4 regions of the Lysinibacillus sp. NPDC059133 genome follow, and region 3 is predicted to be linked to each of the others. Evidence: riboswitches for the same ligand, from Rfam matches in the RefSeq annotation. Region 3 holds a riboswitch; each other region holds the start of a gene.
What was found. Region 3 has a riboswitch for cobalamin ahead of mmgD (citrate synthase). Riboswitches for the same ligand answer to the same signal wherever they lie in the genome.
Positions count from the first base shown of each region.

Region 1: it holds a riboswitch for cobalamin, as region 3 does, so the genes downstream of both, ACFXN8_RS13875 (hypothetical protein) here and mmgD (citrate synthase) in region 3, are expected to answer to the same signal.
Region 2: it holds a riboswitch for cobalamin, as region 3 does, so the genes downstream of both, nikA (nickel ABC transporter substrate-binding protein) here and mmgD (citrate synthase) in region 3, are expected to answer to the same signal.
Region 4: it holds a riboswitch for cobalamin, as region 3 does, so the genes downstream of both, ACFXN8_RS02285 ((2Fe-2S) ferredoxin domain-containing protein) here and mmgD (citrate synthase) in region 3, are expected to answer to the same signal.

Region 1 covers NZ_JBHZDH010000023.1:53,164-58,618, forward strand. The annotation lists gene ACFXN8_RS13865 (C40 family peptidase) at 1-577, shown strand, start outside; gene ACFXN8_RS13870 (hypothetical protein) at 1,212-1,760, shown strand; cobalamin riboswitch at 2,014-2,214, shown strand; gene ACFXN8_RS13875 (hypothetical protein) at 2,414-2,956, shown strand; gene ACFXN8_RS13880 (helical backbone metal receptor) at 2,958-3,920, shown strand; gene ACFXN8_RS13885 (tyrosine-protein phosphatase) at 4,645-5,412, shown strand.
Region 2 covers NZ_JBHZDH010000001.1:213,718-219,172, forward strand. The annotation lists gene ACFXN8_RS01050 (SCO family protein) at 65-673, shown strand; gene ACFXN8_RS01055 (RNA polymerase sigma factor) at 780-1,298, shown strand; gene ACFXN8_RS01060 (hypothetical protein) at 1,291-2,193, shown strand; gene ACFXN8_RS01065 (DUF1572 family protein) at 2,367-2,903, shown strand; cobalamin riboswitch at 3,047-3,240, shown strand; gene nikA (nickel ABC transporter substrate-binding protein) at 3,486-5,105, shown strand; gene nikB (nickel ABC transporter permease) at 5,180-5,455, shown strand, end outside.
Region 3 covers NZ_JBHZDH010000004.1:6,350-11,804, reverse strand. The annotation lists gene prpD (2-methylcitrate dehydratase) at 1-250, opposite strand, end outside; gene mmgD (citrate synthase) at 349-1,470, opposite strand; cobalamin riboswitch at 1,662-1,856, opposite strand; gene ACFXN8_RS03345 (GNAT family N-acetyltransferase) at 3,103-3,624, opposite strand; gene metE (5-methyltetrahydropteroyltriglutamate--homocysteine S-methyltransferase) at 3,925-5,455, opposite strand, start outside.
Region 4 covers NZ_JBHZDH010000002.1:188,553-194,007, forward strand. The annotation lists gene ACFXN8_RS02260 (cobalt-precorrin-5B (C(1))-methyltransferase) at 1-271, opposite strand, end outside; gene ACFXN8_RS02265 (precorrin-8X methylmutase) at 304-963, opposite strand; gene cobK (precorrin-6A reductase) at 976-1,737, opposite strand; gene ACFXN8_RS02275 (sirohydrochlorin chelatase) at 1,734-2,657, opposite strand; gene cobJ (precorrin-3B C(17)-methyltransferase) at 2,672-4,342, opposite strand; gene ACFXN8_RS02285 ((2Fe-2S) ferredoxin domain-containing protein) at 4,347-4,718, opposite strand; cobalamin riboswitch at 4,856-5,038, opposite strand.

The sequences.
Region 1 (5,455 bases), on a different contig from region 3:
GCGTTTAGAAGCAGAACGTAAAGCAGCAGAGGAAGAGGCAGCTCGTTTACGTGCACTTCAAGCAGCTACTCCAGTTGTACAAGCAACAAACAACAATAATAACAATAACAGTGACACTAACACTAACGATAATAGCAACAGCAATAGCAACGCTAACAATAGTAGCAAAGCTAACAATGTAAAATCACCACAAAAAGTCGTTGTTGGTTCTGGATCAGGCACTGCATCTTCAGGTGATGCTATTTCAACTGCGAAGCAATTCCTGGGTCGTAGCTATGTTTGGGGCGGTAGTAACCCATCGACAGGATTCGACTGTTCTGGTCTTGTGCAATGGTCTTACAAACAAGCAGGCGTATCTTTACCACGTACAGCATCACAACAATATTTAGCAACACAACGTATTTCAGCAAGCGAAGCACGTGTAGGTGACCTAGTATTCTTCAGCTATGGTTCAGGTATAGCGCATGTAGGTATTTACTTAGGAAACAACACGATGATTGATGCTCAAAATAAAGGTGTTGTCATTGAATCACTTGATTGGTGGAATCAATATCTAGTAGGCTTCGGTCGTATTTAATAAGCCTTACTATTATATCGACGATTTAAATAGCAAAAAGGTTATCTTTGTAAAAGAAATTACAAAGATAGCCTTTTTTATTATTTGACGGTATTGGAGATTAACCTTAAAAACCATCTGATTAAAATATAGCTAAGATCCTATGAGTAAACCTATCAGGCAAACAGATGTGGTTATCCATTAATTTAGGCTCGACTACTCGACCAATAATGAGTAAAATAACTTCTAAGATGAATAAATTTACATAAGTAGATATATTTACTACTATAGTCCCGGTTACAAAAATGATAGTGGAGCCGAGAAAAGCAATTACATCAATTATTCATATTATGATTGTCATCGTTATTGCGTATTTTACTTGTATTAAATCGAAGGCTAATAAGTGTGTGATACCTCCAATAAAAAAAGCTAACAAGTAAAATATGTCTTCATACAGCTAAAAGAAAGGATTCCTTGCATATTGAACCTCACTTCTGATAATTTTGAAATATACAATTAGGGATCTTGCTTTGAAATTATAATTATTTGAGACTTTTATTTTGTAGTAGCAAAGTAACGAATGATGGGAAATGAGAAAACACTTACAAGTGCATTATTTTTTTTCGTTCTGAAACAATAAAGGTAGGGATGAATCATGGAAAAAGAGATTTTGCAACTTTTTAGTAATTTAACAGAGCGTGACAGTGATATTCAATACAAATCATACGAAGAATTATTGAAAATTATGCAGGAACCAGTTGATTGGACATATTCAGTTTGGGAACAACTTGTTCAGACACTTACATACAAAAATGGCCATGTGCGTGCAAGTGCTGCACAATTTTTATGCGCATTGGCAGCAAAAAGTGATCCTGAAGAAAGAGTATTAGAGGACTTCTTAAAGATTTGGGCAGTAACGTATGATGAAGAAACAGTAACTGCGAGGCATACTTTACAGGCAATTTGGAAAATAGGCTTAGCAGGGCAGGTACAAAGAGATTTAGTCGTATCATATTTGGCTAAAAGGTATCAAACATGTTTAGACGAAAAGCATCCGACATTAATACGCTATGATATTATTGTATCCTTTAAAAAGCTATTCGATGCAACGAATGACCCAAAACTACTAGACATTGCACAGCGTTTAATTGAGGAAGAGAAAGATGTTAAATCCAAAAAGAAATATAAGACTGCCATCCGGTAAAAGTTATTTGGCTAATTTTCCGCAAATTCTCTCGTTAAGAGATCGTTTTTATAACGTATTAAAAAATAAAATGCTTTACTCTATGAAGCATAACAAATATCTGCACGAGCAGGATGAATACCCATGAGGGCAGTGAATATATCCGTGTGCATAAGGTAATACCTGCATGATTTTTATCCATCGTCATTTGTTTATTCTAAATTCCACAGCTATTTTTTCCTATCAATCTATGTTAAACTGCATTACAAGTGAATAATTCTTGCAGAATGAGGGTGCTGAACTATAGCATAATCGGGAATTCGGTGAAAAACCGAAGCTGTTTCCGCAACTGTAAGTACAGGAATCATAAAGATATACCACTGTCGAATTATTCGATGGGAAGGTTTTTTATGACTCACAACGTGATTGAATGAACTGTACAAGCCAGGAGACCGACCTTTGTTTGAACGTATAGATAACTCTTCGGAAGCTAGGAGAATATGCGGCAAATACATAGGCTATGTCGTATCTAGGCGACACTATTTATGTTATTTTTCGTTGTTTCCATAGAAGTGGGAACAACGTTTTTTTTATGTACACTTATAATTCACCTAATGTAAGCCGAGGTGTTAATAAAGTAAGAATTTTTCACGAAGGAAAGCGGGGACTTAGATTTGAAAAAAGATGCACGTTATTCTTGTTATCCATTTATGCGTGAAAAGGCATCGATAGTAGATTTTGAAATTCGAACGGATAGCCTAACAACACATATTGGTGTAGCAATGGCGGCGGTGAAAAAAGAAACGGTAGAGGTAGTAGCAGATGATTTACTAGCCATTTTACCAATGGCTTACCATGTAAATGGCTCAGTCCGAGGTAAATTAGCGGTAACCGAAGATGATTTGACTTGGCTCAGTGATCGCTATGATTTCTATGTTAGTCATGTTAAGGAGGAAATACAAAACTTTGTATTACCTCAAGGAACAGAGGCTGCTACTGCATTACATTTATGCCGTAGTGAGGCGAAAAAATCATATCGCGTTTTGCACATAGTATCTGAAGAACGGGAAATACCTGCTATTCTCTTTGATTATTTAGGATTACTAGCCAATGTATTTTTTGTAATGGCTGTCTTTATGAATCAGCGGGCTGGTATTGCTGAAATACCGTTTATTAGTAAGTCATACCCGATGAAAAAGAAAAAGGAGAATCAATGAAATGAAGAAAATGTTTAAGCTACAATGGCTTTCTGTGCTGATGCTGGCCCTCGTATTAGTTGGCTGTGGGGCGAAAGAAGATACGAATAAAGAGACTGCTTCTAAAGAAGATCAACAAGTTGAGAAAACTAGTTATAAAGTTAAGGATGACCGTGGCGTAGAAGTAGAGTTTGCTGCAGTACCTAAAACTATTGTTTCCTTACAACCGAGTAATACAGAAATTTTATTTGCTCTAGGTGTTGGCGATAATATCGTTGGTGCAACAGAATTTGATACGTACCCAGAAGAAGCACAAAAAATTGAGCGCGTTTCTAATTCTACAATATTCAATAGTGAGCGTATTTTAGCCCTAAAGCCAGATGTCGTTATTGCCTATACAACAGGAGGCGATGAAGAAAATTTAAATGCTTTAAAAGGTCTCGAAGATGCGGGTATTAAAGTATTTGCCATTCAATCAGCTAAATCATTTGATGATGTCTATGGGGATATCGAACAAATCGCAACAGTTATGGGAATCAAAGATACAGGCGACAAGTTAAATGCAGATATTAAAGCTAAAATTGTTGAAGTCCAAGCAAAAGTTAAAGATGTGAAAAAACAAAAAAATATCTACTTAGAGATTAGTCCAAAGCCAGTCATCTATACAGCTGGTTCTGATACATTCCAACAAGAGATTTTAAATGCTGCACATGTGAACAACGTTTTTGCTGACCTTGAAAGCTGGGCACAGGTATCTGAGGAAGATGTCATTGCGAAAAATCCAGAAGTCATTTTAACAACAGTAGACAATGTGAAAAACTCAGCGGAAGAAATTCTTTCTCGTGATGGATGGAATTCAATCACGGCCATTCAAAATAAAGCTGTTTACTATATTGATACTGATATTTCAAACCGTCCAGGTCCACGTATTGGTGAAGCTGTTGAGTTAATAGCAAAAGCGGTATATCCTGAGTCATTTAAATAGTTTATATCGAAAAATAGTATTTTGGAGCTGTCCTTTATCAAGGGCAGCTTTTTTTATGGATAAGAAGGAGACTTACTACGCTTGGATGAAAAAGTAATCGGGAAAGGTGGATAACTGCTCCGCTTGTGTGGGAAAGTGATCAGGTAGAGTGGATAACTGCTCCGCTTGGGTAGGAAAGTGATCGGGTAGAGTGGATAACTGCTCTGCTCGGGTAGGAAAGTGATCGGGTAGAGTGGATAACTGCTCCGCTCGGGTGGAAAAGTGATCAGGTAGAGTGGATAACTGCTCCGCTTGGGTAGGAAAGTGATCGGGTAGAGTGGATAACTGTTCCGCTTGTGTGGGAAAGTGATCGGGTAGAGTGGATAACTGCTCCGCTTGTGTGGGAAAGTGATCGGGTAGAGTGGATAACTGTTCCGCTTGTGTGGGAAAGTGATCGGGTAGAGTGGATAACTGCTCCGCTTGGATAGGAAAGTGATCGGGTAGAGTGGATAACTGCTCCGCTTGGGTGGAAAAGTGATCGGGTAGAGTGGATAACTGCTCCGCTTGGATGGGAAAGTGATCGGGTAAACGGTCACCCGCTCCGCCCAGATAAAGAAGTACTCAAATAAATCCCCTCATCGCTCTAAGTAGTGTATGACATTTCCTAGTGCGAAAATTGGTATTATATCGAATTGTTCTATAAAATAGAGATAAGTATGCTTGCTAACAGGAAGAGGTGCAGTGAGTGAAACAGTTTGATATGAAGATTATTCCGTTTGAGGCAGTCTATAATTTTCGGGATATGGGTGGTTATAAATCGAGAGATGGGCGTGCTGTTAAGAATGGTTTGATTTATCGTTCAGCAGCACTTGGGAAAATGACGAAAGCAGATAAGGAGCTTTTTGAAACGCTAGGCGTGAAAACAATTTTTGATTATCGAGACAACCATGAGGCTCAAAATAATCCTAATCCGATATTCTCGCATGCCAAGTATATTCAAATACCAGCAAAGGGAAATCATGCTTTTGAGATGCCTACAAACACGGGTGGAAGAGATTTTTATAAGGTTGTAAGCCCAGAGATGTTTCGAGAATTTTATGCACAAATGCCTTTTAATAATGCCTCGTTTAAGGAACTAATAGCAACGATTCAACACCCTGAAAATTTAGGGCTTGTTCATCATTGTGCGGTCGGGAAGGATCGAACAGGTATTGGCAGTGCACTTATTTTACTTGCTTTAGATGTACCTGAGGAAACGATAATGGAAGACTATTTAGATACAAATGTACATTTACATCCCTTAGTTGAACGAATGGCTAAGACAGTGCAGCAAGATTATAACGATCAAGAATTACAGCAATTTTATGCTTTACTGTCTGCCCGTGAAGACTATTTACAAGCAGCATTTGATGCTATGGATAACCGATATGGCTCTAAGACAGCTTTTTTAGAGCAAGAGTTTGGCCTAACAAATGAAAAACGTAAGCAATTGCAGGACTTTTGCTTACTATGATAAAAAACCCTTTCACATAAAATTGTGAGAGGGGTTTTTTGCG
Region 2 (5,455 bases), on a different contig from region 3:
GTCCTTGTCAATATTTACATCGTACGATAGGATGGGGATAGTGTAAGTAGGGAGCGTGTTAAAGATGAGAAATAAAATAATTGGACTTGTTCTACTTTTTGCATTAGCAGCTGTGCTTAGTGCATGTGGAAATTCAAAGTTTAAAGCAGATTATAACATGGAATTACCAGATTTTGAACATGTCAATCAACGTGGAGAAACAGTTTCTTTAGAGAGTTTAAAAGGAAAACCATGGATTGGTATGTATATTTTCACGAATTGTACATCAATTTGTCCACCAATGTCTTATAATATGACGCAAGTTCAAGAGAAGCTGAAGAAAAAAGGTGTGGAAGATTATAATATTGTTGCGTTTTCAGTTGATCCTGACGTAGATAAACCACAAGTATTAGCTGATTATTTGAAAAAATATAATGTTCCAGATCAATCAAAATGGAATCTACTTACTGGTTATTCACAAAAATATATCGAGCAGTTCGCTGTAAAATCAACAAAAATAATCGTCAGAAATGATCCTAACAGCGACCAAGTCGTTCATGGGAATCAATTTTTCTTAGTCGATAAAGATGGTGTAATCGTAAAAATGTATTCAGGATTTGCGGAGAATCCAGAGGATGTCCCAATTGACACAATTGCATCAGATATAGAAACATATATTGATGAAAATTTATAATGGATAGAAGGAAACCGTCTCAATTAATGAAGAGACGGTTTTTTTTGTTGAAATTTAATCTTTTATAACTGTAGCCTCGTTTATAGTGTAGAAGGAGGGAAAGATTTTGTCTGATACAGAATATTTAGAGCAACTAATGGAACTACATACAGATCATTTATTTCGAATCGCTTACTACTATACGAAAGATCTACGAATAGCTGAGGATATTGTTCAAGATGTATTTATTAAATTTTATCATCACCAAAAGCATTATGAAGAAAGAGGAGAAATGAAGGCTTATTTAGCACGCATGACCATTAATAAATGTAAGGATTACTTAAAAAGCTGGGCTTATCGAAAAATTACATTTCAGCATAATTTTTTTGCCAAACAAAAAACTGTTTTACAAGATACACTCATTCGTCAAGATGAACAAGCTCTTTTAGATGAAGCCATTTTACGGTTACCAATAAAGCAACGTGAAGCAATTGTCTATTTTTATTTGGAGGAGATGACGATCAAGCAGATAGCAGAACTACTGGCAATTCCTGAGGGTACCGTTAAATCTCGTTTAAAGAAAGGGAAGGAATTATTAAAAGTAGACTTACAGCATATTGAATGGGAGGTACTTTTCCATGGATAAGCATACAATGCACGTATTGAAGGATGTCTCAGCACATAAAGAAGCAATCATTCAAAAGGTTCGACAACAGGTTCGGCAAGAGCCGTATCCATCAAAAAAACTTTGGCCGCATCGTGCACTGGCGGTCATGATGACATGCTCTATCTTACTATTTATTGCATGGCAAGCTTCGAAACCGATGGATCATTTAACGACAGAAATACTTCATGAAGAAGAAAAACAATCATTCACTGATTTATTTAAAACAGAAGTTGAAGGAACAGAGACAACGTTCAGTCAGTATTTTCAAATAGCAGATCAATTTATTCACCGCGAAAATATCAAATTTTATGCACCGCTTCAAGGCTTCGAGGCTATGCAAGCAGTGGCAGCTACTATGGGGAATGCTGTCCATTTAATAGACCCTGAAGATCTTCCGTTTAAATCAAATCTACAAGAGGTCTATGCGGTAACATCAGAGATGCAAGATGGTAGCCTGCAAAAGCAATTTCAATTTAGTTATAAAGAAAAGTCTCTCACTGGAGTGGATCGTCAATATATTATTTTGACAGTAACAAATGTAAATCATAATCCAGTAAACTATAAAGTTACGGAAGATAGTCAGGAGTTTTCAGGGGAAATCACGAATGTAGGTTTGAATTTTATGGATCCTTTGTATTATCATGCGATGACACCGGATAAAGGTTTCGCGTATGTATACTATAATTATGATGAGGCAGACAAGCGTATTTATCAAATGAGTACAAAAGCCAATGAGTTTTATACGTATTATAATGGCTATGCATATCAAATAGGCTATCAATTAAATGGTGATCAACAGGAAGCACAAGAAAAAATGGTTGCTCTTGCGAGGGAATTTATCTCGCACATAAATTCAGCGAAAGCAAAGAAGTAATGTGGAAAATAACTGCCTGCTAAAGCTCGATTGGTGAGGGGGGAGCGATCAGTGGTGATAAAGAACCCCTCGTGAGTAAGTAATACTTTATTTTTGGCAACAACTAGTTACCAAAATGACACATCTCATTCAGTCTATATTAAAATAGTAGAAAAGGGATGGGGGGTTCAACAATGACAGTAGCGCAAACGTATTTAAATGTTGTCCAGAAAAGATTTAGAAGTGTCAAAGAGCTAGGCGATAAAACACTCGACCAACTGGAAGAGGCCCAATTGCACTGGGCGTATAATGAAGATTCAAATAGTATCGCAGTGATTGTAAAACACGTTAGTGGAAATATGATATCGAGATGGACTGACTTTCTTACGACAGATGGTGAGAAATCAACGAGAAATCGTGATGATGAATTTATGGATAGCCTTCAGACAAAAGAAGAGGTAATGACAGTATGGGAAAAGGGCTGGCAAGTATTTTTAGATGCTTTACAAAAATTAACGGAAGCTGATTTACAAGGGTTTGTAACGATAAGGGGAGAACGACATTCCGTGATAGATGCGATTGAAAGACAAATGTCCCATTATTCACAACATGTCGGTCAAATCGTTTGCATTGCTAAGCAAGTAAAGGGTTCTGAGTGGCAAACAATAAGTATTCCAAAGGGACAATCTCAGCCTTTCACAGAATCAATGTTAAAAAAACATCAACAATAGAAATGGGGCCGTCTCACTAGTGTGAGATGGCTTTTTTGATGGAATATACATACATATCTTTGTTTAAAAATCGCAAAACTTTATTATATTCAGAAAATAAAATTGACGTGTATCTTTGAAGCGTGTTATGTTTAATACAAAATTTAATATGTAACATTACAAGTTTGAGTGAAAAAACTTTTTCACTTAATTTAAAGGAAAATGGGTGTAAATCCCATGCTGTCCCGCAGCTGTAAATGAGGAGTTTTGTTTCAAATACCACTGAGTAAGTACTCGGGAAGGTGAAGCAAAATGAAGATTCATAAGCCAGAATGCCTGCTTGTAGTATGATTCATTGTAGATCTACGAAAGATAGGGAGATGGATGGAAGGCTTTTAATAATGAGTTTTTCTATCCTTATTCACGTGGAATAAGGATTTTTTTTATGCCTTTTTCTAATCTAAGTAATTTACATCAAAGTGAGGTGTAAATAAAGAGAGAGCAAAGTAATGACGATTACTTTGTATTTCAAGTTAGAAGTATAGTGGAGAAACATATATATTTTAATTTTCTAACACCCAAGAATAGACAGGAGCAATCATAATGATATTTTTTAAAAAATTATTACCGTTCATTCTAATACTGATGTTAACGATTTTAGCAGGCTGTTCAAGCTCGAGTGAAGGTAATGGAAGTAAAACTTCTAGCAAAAATAATAATGAAGGAAAAATGATAACAATTGGCTGGCCGCTAGATATAGGGCCTTTAAATCCGCATACCTATTTACCAAACCAAATGACTGCGCAAGCAATGGTATATGAATCATTAGTAGAATATAACGATGACGGGACAATATCGCCGAAATTAGCGGAGAGCTGGGAAATTTCTGACGATAAAACAGCTTACATATTTCATCTTAGACAAGATGTAAAATACTCTGATGGGACAGTCTTTAATGCAGATAATGTTATTCGTAATTTTAATGCAGTTTTAGCAGATCGTGATACACACTCTTGGATGGGAATGGTGAATCATATTGTAGATGTTGTGAAAGAAGATGACTATACAATTCGTCTTCAATTAGATGCACCCTATTACCCTGTATTAAATGAACTGGCTTTTGTGCGACCATTTCGCTTCTTAGGGGATAACGGATTCCATGAGGGAGATGCAACAAATAAAGGTATTAAAGCTCCGGTTGGAACAGGTCCATGGGTATTAACCGAATATAAAAAAGATCAATATGCACTTTTTAGCCGCAACGAACATTATTGGGGTGAAAAGCCACTAGTAGACAAAGTAAAAGTGAAAATTATACCAGATTCAGAATCTATTTCACTGGCATTTGAAAATGAAGAATTAGACTTAATTTATGGTCGTGGCATTATTAGCTTAGATAACTACACTTTCTTAAAAGACAGCAATCAATACAAAACGGCTGTATCTGAACCTTTATCTACACGTGCATTACTTTTTAATACACAATCTGGTCCTTTAGCAGAATTAAAAGTACGTCAGGCTATTCAATACGCTGTTAATAAAGAACAAATGGTTGAAAGTATTACCCATGGTACAGAAAAGGTTGCCAATACACTGTTTTGGGATGCTATTCCATATGCCAATATTGAGTTAAAACCAATCCTATTTAATCCAGAAAAAGCCGAGCAGTTATTAGATGAAGCAGGTTGGACATTAAAAAATGGTGATAAAATCCGTTCTAAAAATGGGCAACCTCTTACATTAGATTTAATCTATATTGCCACAGATGCTATCCAAAAACCCATGGCAGAATTAATGCAAGGGGAATTAGCTAAAATAGGCGTTCAATTAAAACTTGAAGGCGCTGATGTAATGGTAGGGCTCCAAAAATTAATGGATAATCAAGTAGATATTAATTTCTGGCGCACAAACGGTCCACCAACAGACCCACACAGCTTCGCAAACGAATCAGCAACACCGAATGCAAATGGTGTTTATGAAGCGAAATTAGGCCTAGAAAATGCAACACAAATTGATGACAAAATACATCAATTATTAATTGGGACAGATGAAGCGGAACGTGTGCAATTGTATAAAGATATTTTAACAATGTTCCATGACCAAGCATTATTTTATCCAATTTCATATGAAACGAATAATGTTATTTACCATAAATATTTGAAAGATTTTAACCCCCGTGCATCTGAATATGATATTCCTTATGCTCAAATGGATGTAAAGTAAGAGAATGAAAAGAGAGTGGGTCTATTATGACTCCTCTCTTTTTGCACTATGAAGACTAGGGAAGTGATGAAAAAATGTACGAATCAATTTGGCTTTTTTGTCTAAAACGAGTAATTACATTACCATTTGTTTTACTAGGAGTTTCAATCATGACCTTTTTATTTATTCGTTTTGTTCCAGTAGAGCCAGCGGAGGTCATACTTAGACTGTCAGGAGTCGCCCCGACAGCAGAAGCAATACAGGCGCTACGATCGGAATTAGGCACTGATCAATCTTTGTCTATTCAATATTTTATATGGCTAAAAGGTGTGTTACACTTCGATTTTGGTACATCGTTTGTGAGTAAATTA
Region 3 (5,455 bases):
CTGGATCGAGGACATAGGAAGTTCCTGGAACACGTGTACCATTTGGAACAACCGTACCCGGTACAACTGGTCCAAGAAGTTTCGTACATTCTGGATACTGTAAAGCCAAAATGCCACAGCCTAAAGTATCTAATAAAACATAGCGTGCCGTTTCGTATGCTTCTTCACTTGTAATCGTTGTATTTAATACGTATTCGGCAATATCAGTTAGTAATTGATCTGTTTTAGATAGTTCATTTGTTTTAATCATCTATATCTTCCTTTCAATGCATGAATTTGCTATACTAGTACGCTGATGGACATTGGTCAGAATGCCCATCAGCTCTATGGCGAGTTGTTAAAATTTGATTATACCGATAATTCTTCAAGGTTATGACGCTCGCCAATATAATTGACACGAGGTCTAAATAATCTATTATTGTCATGCTGCTCAATTACATGAGCACATAAGCCGATCGTTCGTGAGCCAAAGAAGATTGGTGTATATATTTCAATCGGCAAACCAAGCTTGTAGTACACTGGTGCCGCATAATAATCTAAATTTGGATACAATCCTTTTTCCTGTACCACCACTTTTTCACCAGCTTCACACATGTGATATAAGCGATCATCTCCTTGCTCCAAACATAATTTGTATAAAGCCTCTTTCATAATTTGCGCTCTTGGGTCCATCTTTTTCATATATACACGATGGCCAAAGCCCATAATCTTTTCTTTATTTTGTAGTTTATTTTTCAGCAATGTTTCAAAGCCTTCTACTGTTTTGGCTTCAAGAAGCATATACATCACTGCCTCGTTTGCACCACCATGTAAATTACCTTTCAATGATGCGACAGCCCCAGTTAAAGCACCATACAAATCAGATTGTGTAGAGGCAATAACACGAGCCGTAAAAGTTGAATTTGGCATCTCATGTTCACTATATAAAACAAGTGATTGATCAAAAATTTCTTCTTCTAACGCAGTTGGTTTTCTTCCAGTAATCATGTAATAAAAATTGGCACTATAGGAAAGCTTGTTATCAGGCTCCACAGCATCTTGACCATTTAATACACGATAACTATTCGCTACAATATTTGGCATACCACCTAAAAGTCTATATGCTCTCGCCAAATTCATTTCAGTAGAACGATCATTAATATGCTGATCATAGCCTGCTAAAACAGAAATCCCTGTTCTAAGTCCATCCATAGCATGTGTCCCATTGGGTAATAACTTGAAAATTTGAAAAATTTCAAGTGGAACCTGATAATTAGATTTCAACTTGTCCTGTAAGTCATTTCGTTGCTCGGTAATTGGTATTTCCCCTTGTAACAATAAGTAGACAATGTCTAAATACGAATATCTCTGTGATAATTCAATCAAATCATACCCTCGAATAACAATTTGACTTCCTACAGTGTCTAAAAAAGATAGCTTTGTTTCAGCAGCAATGATTCCGTCAAGACCTGGTGAATAATTTAACTCCATTCATTACAACCCCTTTGTTTAATTATTCTTGTAAGCGTTACCATTCAAACACGAAAGAACAACAAAAAAACAACTTCTACCCCTTTAGAAGTTGTTAATCTACAAAAGCATGACAGAGCAAAGAAACAGTGAATTACATGAATTCACAAAGATCATGCAGTAGCTAACACCTCCCTATCCTCGTAGGTCAATTGATGCTTACATTAGTGGCAGGTCTCCTGACTTATGATCAACGCTACAATAACACCTTCCCATTTTGACAACCAAAACAGTGGCCTTGTTATTGAACTCCTAAATACAGTTGCGGGACAGTGTTGGACTCTCACCAACTTCCCTTTTAATCAAATGGAACCAAATCCATTTGAACCGCCAAAATTTAGCGTATTCAATTTGTCTATTAACCTTATCATAGTGATTCAAAAACAATCAATATAGGTGAAATTCAGAAAAGACAAATTACAAGAAACTATTTTTCGTTTTTAATGAACTATTCTACAGTTTTTAGCACTATTTCGCATAAAAAAAGATTGTAAAACGGAAAAGGTAATTATTCACATGAAGAGAAAAGGTTTTATTTAGTAGGGGCGAACTCTTTTTATGAAAAACTTTAATAGGAATAGGATATATGTTGTGCAGAAAATCTATAACATTTATATGAGCCAACAACTGCGTTGGAAACGGTCAATCGAAAACAAGTATGAAAGAGCCAACTATTATTCTTGTTACCTATGATTTAGGTGATTCATAGACCATTTCTTGTGTTATCATTTGATTTGGTAACTCCCTTTACATAATCAGCGCTTGTATAACCTGTAAATAAACGGAAAGTCAAAATAAGCATGAAGAAAGGAATAAAATAGTTTGTTAATCTCATTATCTGTCATTCGTGATACAAAATAAAAAATCTACAGACAGATTGAAAGAAAGCATAAGAAAACCTTATTCTAAAAGAATAAAGAAAGAAAACTTATAATAAATATTCATCCCTCTCCTTCCCAAGTATGGTATTTGAAACAAAACTCCTCGCAACGGCTACGGGACAGCTTGGAACTACCCCCATTTTCCTTTTAATTGAGTGAAAGACCTTTCACTCAAACTTGAAAAGAATGCTATGAAAATAGACTAAGATTAACATGCTCAATTGATCAAGCCAGTTTTATTTTTGGAATATAATAATGTTACGTAAAATAATGATAAATATAAAAAGGCCAGGGAGCTATAGCCCTGGCCATTCGTTTAACTTCTTTCAGTGGATGCCAAAGAATCGGCTTTATGCAAGCGCAAAGCCGATCCGAGGCATAATTGATTTTCTTTTTTATTTTTCTGAGATGTTGGTTTGGAATAAAGTTTGATCTAAAATATCCCCAAAATCCATATTTAAAGTTAAATGATAAGAACTCGCTTTGAAAAATGATTGATCAAAACGGGTTAATTCTTTGTGAAATACTATGCGATTTTTATAATAAAGTTTGATCATTTTCTACCTAGTAATTCTAAAACAATCGCGCCCGATTGCGGTATAAATATTATATTTTTGCTAAGACAGAGTTAACAAAATCGTTTTTTTCTTCTGGATATTTGTGTTTATTATGGGTCGAGACGTTGAAAGCTTACATTTCTTTTAGAGAGATCCTATTCTACTATGGATTCTGTTATTTTCTCATCTAGATTTTTAATCGCCAACATCGAATTATCCTGAATGATGCCTGTATCTACAAAACCAAATGAAGCGTATAATGTTTTAGCTTTGACATTACTTGTTCTATAAAAGAGGGCTACATATTCTGCTTCCCCATATGGCATATTTTCAATATCCATCAACATTTTTTCAAAGGCAAGTTTGCCATATCCTTTCCCCTGGTAACTCTTTTCAATCATAATATGCCATATAAAATAGCTCTTCTTCCCGTAAAAAATTTCGTTTTCAAATGATTCATGATCCAACGTATCATAAATATACATCAAAAATCCAACCGCAACTCCATCGGCATAAACGGCAATGGGAGTCGCTGGTATCCCATCTGCGTTCAACATATGAGCGTCTGCAAAGCTTCTGAGATTAGTAGTTTCTATAAAGTCTTTCTGGTTTTCTCCAACTTCAAGTGCTATTACTTCATCTATGTTATCCCCGGTTATTTTTCGTAATTCAATCATTTTTTTATCTCCTCTCCTAAGACAAGCCACTTTCACACATGACCTAAAACATTCCAAATATCATTTCCATAATTCCCGAAATAGGGTACACAAAATATTCACCAATGCTAACTCTTTTTCCCCTGTGATTTCTAATCCTTGTTCCGCAAAATGGCCCGTTTGTTGAATTGTCATAATTCATCTTGTCAATGCAATTGTATAAAACCTTTTTACAAATTATCGGACTTTATTACAAATGATCAATCTTTATTTTAAATCTACAGGAGAGAAGATGTAGTAAATGTACAAAATAATTTATCGTTATCTTGTTATTGATTGCTTAACTTCCTTGCGCAAAGATTTAGTTGCTTCCACCATGTTTGCCAAAGCGGCAATTGTTTCAGTTTCTTTTCTCGTTTTTAAGCCGCAGTCAGGATTTACCCAAAATTGATTGCTTTCAAGAACTTGTAAACTATCTCTCATAATACCGAGTATTTCTTCCTCACCCGGTACACGAGGACTATGAATGTCATATACGCCTAATCCAATTCCTTTTTTATAAGGGTTTACTTGAAGTGAAGAGATAAGCTCACCATGGCTTCGAGATGTTTCAATTGAAATAACGTCCGCATCTAGTGCACTAATTGGTTCTATGAAATCGTTAAATTCACAGTAACACATATGTGTATGGATTTGTGTTTCATTTTTCACACTAGATGTGGCAAGTTTAAAGGCATTTACTGCCCAATCTAAGTATGCCCCCCAGTCTTCTTTTCGGAGCGGTAAACCTTCTCGCAGGGCTGGCTCATCCACTTGAACAATGGAAATACCTGCGTTTTCCAGTGCTTCAACCTCTTTGCGAAGTGCTAGTGCAATTTGATAAGCAACATCTTTTCGTGAAAGATCGTCTCGCACAAATGACCAATTTAAAATGGTCACAGGGCCTGTCAGCATTCCCTTCACAAAACGCTTTGTTAAACTTTGAGCATAAGCCGACTCTTTCACTGTTATTGGTGCTGCCCAAGCGACATCTCCATAAATAATAGGAGGCTTCACGCAACGTGAACCATAGGATACAACCCACGCTTTTTCCGTAAATGCAAAACCGGTAAGTTTTTCACCGAAATATTCTACCATGTCAGTGCGTTCAAATTCACCATGGACAAGTACATCAATATCTAGTTCTTCTTGAATGTCAATCCAGCGTTTTGTTTCCAGTTCAATAAATGCTTCGTATGCTTCGTTCGATAATTGTTTTTTTCTCCATGCATTTCGATTCCTTTTGACCTCATCAGATTGAGGGAAACTTCCTATTGTTGTCGTTGGGAATAGCGGTAACCCTAAAGCTTGCTGTTGAATCTTTTGGCGGTGACTAAAATCACTATGTCGTTCAAAATCTTGAATTGTCACTGTTTGAACTGCCTGATGGATCACCTGGTTTTGACGAATTGGATGATTTTTTAGGGCTTCAATCGCCTTCATACTTTCTGATAAGTTATGAATCGTGCTACCATCTTTGTCTCGTCTAAATTTAGTTACCTCAACGATTTCTACGATTTTTTCATCAGCGAAGGAAAGTGCATTTTTTAGAACAGGATCGAGCTTATTTTCAAGAGAGGTCGTTATTGGTACGTGTTGTAGGTTGCTAGATGGTTGAATCCATAATGCTACAGCATTACTTAGTGTTTCAATTGCCTGAATCGTAGAGTTTACCTCTGCTAGGTTTGAACGCCAAATATCACGGCCATTAACAACACCAATCGCTAATACTTTATCTTTAGGAAAACCAAATTGACGAAGCGATCCCATATTCCCTTTATAGCCATGGACGAAATCTAAACCAAAACCTTGA
Region 4 (5,455 bases), on a different contig from region 3:
CGTCCAGATGAATGCCTGGTATATCTGACCAACTCACCGTGCCGATAATGAGTGCTTTATGTGTTGCGTCCGGGTCATCACCAGCATCTTTAATCGTTTCACAGCTAACAGCATTATTTTGAAATGTACATTTTTCTATCGTAAAGGTCGCATCTCGCCCAATCGGTAAATGAATAGTACTTGTTTCTTGCTCTTCATTTGTAATTAAAGCAAGTAATGCGGCCTTCGTTACTGCAGTTGCACAGGATCCCGTTGTATAACCGTGACGCATGTCTTTGGGATCCTTTTTAGGCTTCCGCTCCACTATTTTTTCGCCTGTTCATCCGCTAAAAGTGAGACAGCATTCAATGCGGCAACCGTCACTGTACTACCGCCTTTACGACCAACATTTGTTATATACGGAATACCTTCTAGTTTTAGTAGCTCTTCTTTCGACTCAGCAGCTGATACGAAGCCAACTGGCATACCGATAATTAAATCTGGTTTCGCTAAGCCTTCTTTAATTAAACGAATTAATTCTAGTAATGCTGTCGGTGCATTCCCAATTGCATAAATGCCACCTTCATGTAATTTAGATGCCTTTTGCATAGAGATAATCGCACGCGTAGTATTTTGTTTTTTCGCTTCAATCGAAACGTCTTCATCTGCAATATAGCAGTGTAAATCGCCACCATGCTTTTGGAAGCGTTTTTTCCCTGAACCACTTTCGATCATTTGCACATCTGCAATGACATGGCGGCCAGCAAGGATTGATTTAATACCGGCCTCAAGTGCTCCTGGTGTAATAATAACGCTACGTCCTAATTCAAAGTCAGCAGAAGCGTGAATAATGCGACGTACAACTTTCCACTCATCCTCTGAGAAGTTATGCTCGCCCATTTCCTCTGCAATAATTGAAAAACTGTAATCGTAAATTTTATCTGGGTCTACTGTTAAAGGTTTGAAATCTGTTTTAAAATCCATCTGAATGGCCTCCTAAAGTGTGTTCTGTACAGCTCGTAATACATCTTCAAATGTAGAATATTGCTGTCCGTATTTGATATTTGGTCTTGCAATTAAAATCGTTTCAATGCCACATGCAAGGGCAGCGTCTAGCTTTTCATCCACCGAGCCAACCTTGCCGCTTTCTTTTGTAATCATCAATGTCACATCATATTGACGAAACAGTGCTTCGTTTAATTCCTTAGAAAAAGGGCCCTGTATGGCAACAATATCTCTTTGTGCCACACCAAGTGCTTCACACTTTTCCATATTATCGAGTCGAGGAAGCATACGTGCAATCACCCGCGTATTTTCTAAGCCATGTAACACCTTTGTAAAGGTAGCCAGCGTTTTACTGCCCGTCGTTAGCATAATGACTCCACGTTTTTCCGCTGCTACATGGGCAGCCTCCTCATAATCTTTCACAACCGTAATTAGTGGATGGGCATAATGCTCATGTGCACGTTCATAGCGAATATACGGAACATTTGCTTGCTCAGTTGCCGCCATCGCATTTTTTGAAGCTTCTTCAGCAAATGGATGAGAGGCATCTACAACTAAATGGTATCCTCGCTCCGTGATAATCGTCGCCATTTCCTCCGCCGTTAATCGACCGACTAAATGAGGAAGACCTACTTCTGCAAGGCTTGAAGCGGCTGAATCAGTGACGACCGTTGCAGTCACAGCATAACCTGCTGACTGTAGTTCAAGTGCTAGATTTCTGGCATCGCTCGTCCCCGCTAACATGAAAATCATTTCACTGGCTCCTCTTCATGGTGATGATGGTCATGGTCATGGTCATGGTCATGGTCGTGTTGGTGGTGGTCATGTTCATGATCGTGGTCATGATGGTGATGATGATGCGCAGGTCCGTGCACTGCCGCATAAGCACGATAATTTTCTAAATCTTGCATACCTGTTGATGTGCCATTCACAGCTTGCTCAATACGCTCCAATAGCACATTTTGTAAACGCTCATGATAGCCAAAATAGTTGGCAATTTGAATAGCACAATCAGGATATTTTTCGTTAAATTGCTTACACATACCATTCATTCGTTCCATTAGGATACCCGTGAATAAAAAGTATGGTAGCATAATGACTTTTTTAGCACCCAGCTTCACACAGCGCTCTATTCCTTCTTCAACACGAGGATCTGTTACGCCCATAAACGCGCTTTCTACATACTGAACCGGGAGTTTTTCCCATAACAAACGTGTAATTTTATAAAAATCACCATTTGCATATGGGTCACTACCGCCTCGTGCAATTAATAAAATGGCAGTATCCTTATGTTCTTCTTCCGCATTAAAGCCGATTTCTGCTAAACGATCTTCTAAAATCGCAAATATTTCTTCATGGATACCGATTGTTTGACCATATGTGAACGTTATATTCGGATAATGCTCACGCGCATGTTCGATTTCTGCTGGAATATGCATTTTTGAATGTCCAGCATGAAGAAGGATAATCGGAATAACATGCACCTCTGTAGCACCCTTTTTCACACAGTTCGTAATACCTTCTTCAATGTTTGGCGAAGCGAATTCTAAAAAACATGTTTCTACTAAAAAGCTATCATCAATACGAGGTGTCATTTGCTCGATAAACGTGCGTACCTCGTCATTCCCTGCTGCTAAACGGCTCCCGTGGCCGACAAATAAAATTGCTTTCATCTCATTACCCCTCACTAGTCGCCGCATGGAGCTGGCTCAACTTTTATTTTTGAAGACATATCCTGATACGTAAAATGTAGGATCTTTTTCACACGCTTGAAGTATTTAAACAAACGTTCATTTGGATGTGCATTTGCTTTATATTCTTCGATAATGTCGGTGATCAGCGGTATTAGCTGTTCAGGTTCTAATCCCTCAACAACAGGCTGGGCCGCATGTGCTGTCCGACCAACCGGCTTGGCACCAATAAAAACATCAAATTTACTTTTACGATAAACAATGCCAATATCATCAAATACGGCTCGATAACACGCCATACCACAGCCATTAAAGCCAATATTTAAAGTTTTCGGTAACGCCATACCACCAAGCTTTTCTTGAATCTCTTCTGCATATGGAATCGAATCGGTTTTTTCTCCGTAACAGAAATCACAAGCCTTTAACGAAAGTACGTCACCAATTGGTGTTAGTAAAAAGCCCACTTTACGAAGCTTTGCTGTAATTTCTTCAGGCTCAGACGTTGGAATTTTCAAATGAATTTGATGGTCTGGTGTATACTCCATCGTCCCTTCCTCACCAACGACCTCAGCTAACGTCATCATTTGTTGAGGAGTAAAGAATTTATTGGCTACCCCTGGACTTACAGCTAATTCAAAAATGGATTCGATTTTTTGTTGAACAAGCTTAGGTGAACTTTTCACAGCGCTCGTTCCCTTTACCATAGTAAGAGCAGCTGTCGCCATTTCAAGTGACGATTTTTTAAGCTTTGGTTGTGGTGTTATGGCTAAACTGGGCTTAATACGATTGGCATTAGGATCTGTCGCAAAATCATTACGTGCTGCTCCTGTTTCTTGATTCATCGCCCATGGTTCATTTTCTTCTTTAAGTCGTTGATGTGGTCGTAACGGTTGTTTTTCCTCACCAAGTGTATATTTACGCTGATAACCACGTGGCGTAATCATTTTATTGTCGTAAAAGAATGTTGTTGAATTACCGATAATAACCGTTGTTAACATACCTATATCATGTTCAAGCATTTCTGCTAAAGTAGTCATCGTAATCTCCTGACGGTCACGATACGCGCTTTTCACAAGTCCAACCGGCGTATCTGGAGAACGATATTCCAATAAAATTCGTTGTGCCTCTACAATTTGTCTCGTACGACGTCCACTTTTCGGGTTATAAAGAGCAATAACAAAATCCGCCATTGCTGCCGCTTCTACTCGTTTTGCAATTAAATTCCAAGGTGTTAAGTGGTCACTTAAACTAATGGTACAGGCGTCATGCATAATGGGAGCACCTAGTAAACTGGCACATGAATTAATAGCTGAAATACCTGGAACAATTTCTACCTCGATACCAGTTGCTTCTGTCCAGCCTAGCTCGATTAATACCTCATACACTAATCCTGCCATTCCATAAACCCCGGCATCCCCACTGGAAATGACCGATACGATACTTCCAGCCTCTGCTTGACGCACCGCTTCTTGAGCACGTGAAACTTCCTCTGTCATACCAGTACTAATAATCGACTTTGCACTAACTAAATCCTGAATCAGTTCAACATAAGTTTTATAGCCTATAATCATATGACTTTGTTGTAGTGCTTCCACAGCACGAGTCGTAATATGTTTAAAGTCTCCAGGGCCAAAGCCAACTACGAAAATCTTACCTTTTTGAGCCATTTTGTTACCCCTCTTTCACCTTTTCAATACCTTTAATGGCTGTTGTTTGCGCTGTACGCTGCAACAAACCTTCACGCAATGTAAAAACATGCTCATTATGTAACGATTCATGATTTAAATCTTGTACGAGTGCCTTCGCATGCTCCGTTGTCGACACACGGTACCAATTCCCCTGAGGATAAGCGATGACAACACAAGCATCCTTACACCTACCATTACAGCGGGTCCTTGTTGTATGTATTTCCTGATCAAGCGCTAGCAACTGTATTTCATCACGAATTGCCTGTGTAATATCTTCAGCATCTTTTTTCATACAACTACTACCATTGCATATAAAAAGATGTGTTTTCATCCCCTCTAAATTCCAAGTTGTCATAGTTGTTCTCCCCTCATTTGCTTTTAGGAAAAAGAAAAACCTTTACTCTAGTCGAAGAGTAAAGGTTTAGTAGAAGCCAAATAAAAACGAATATACGGGTACTCGCTCTCGCTTCAACTTCTCCCTCCGAAAAGTTTGCATGCATTATCACATAAGCAGGTTTCCTGACTTAAGCTTCCTTTTACTTTCGCGCCTTCCTAGTTTTCACTAGTGGCATCCGCGATTTCATCAGCTATTACAGTAGCGGGGGCTGTATCGGATTCTCACCGATTTCCCTATTATCTTGAAAATATTCAAGCACTTATGGATGTTTTATATGAATTTATATTATATCAATTATGCCTCGGCATAATTGCGTCCGGAATCGGCTTTGTGCTTGTACAAAGAACTCATTTCCGATTCCGTGACATCCGCCGGAGGCTTTAACTTCTTTCAGCAGGTGTTTGGAACCCGCTGAAAAGTAACTTAAATCTGCATTCATCTCACTACCTATAGAGGTGGGAGACTTCTGCTGAAAGAAGTTTAATGTAATAGAAAACTGTTTCTATCATATCTTATTATTTAAAAAATTCAATATTTCTTTTTTAATTTGTGACAATTTTTTTAATATTTCATAGCAATATGTGAAATCTTTATCTATTTATCAGAATTTTCGACATAGAATCTCAATTTAAAATTTTTTCATAAAAAGTATAGCATATATATGGAAAATCATGTTACACTTTGTCGTGAAATCT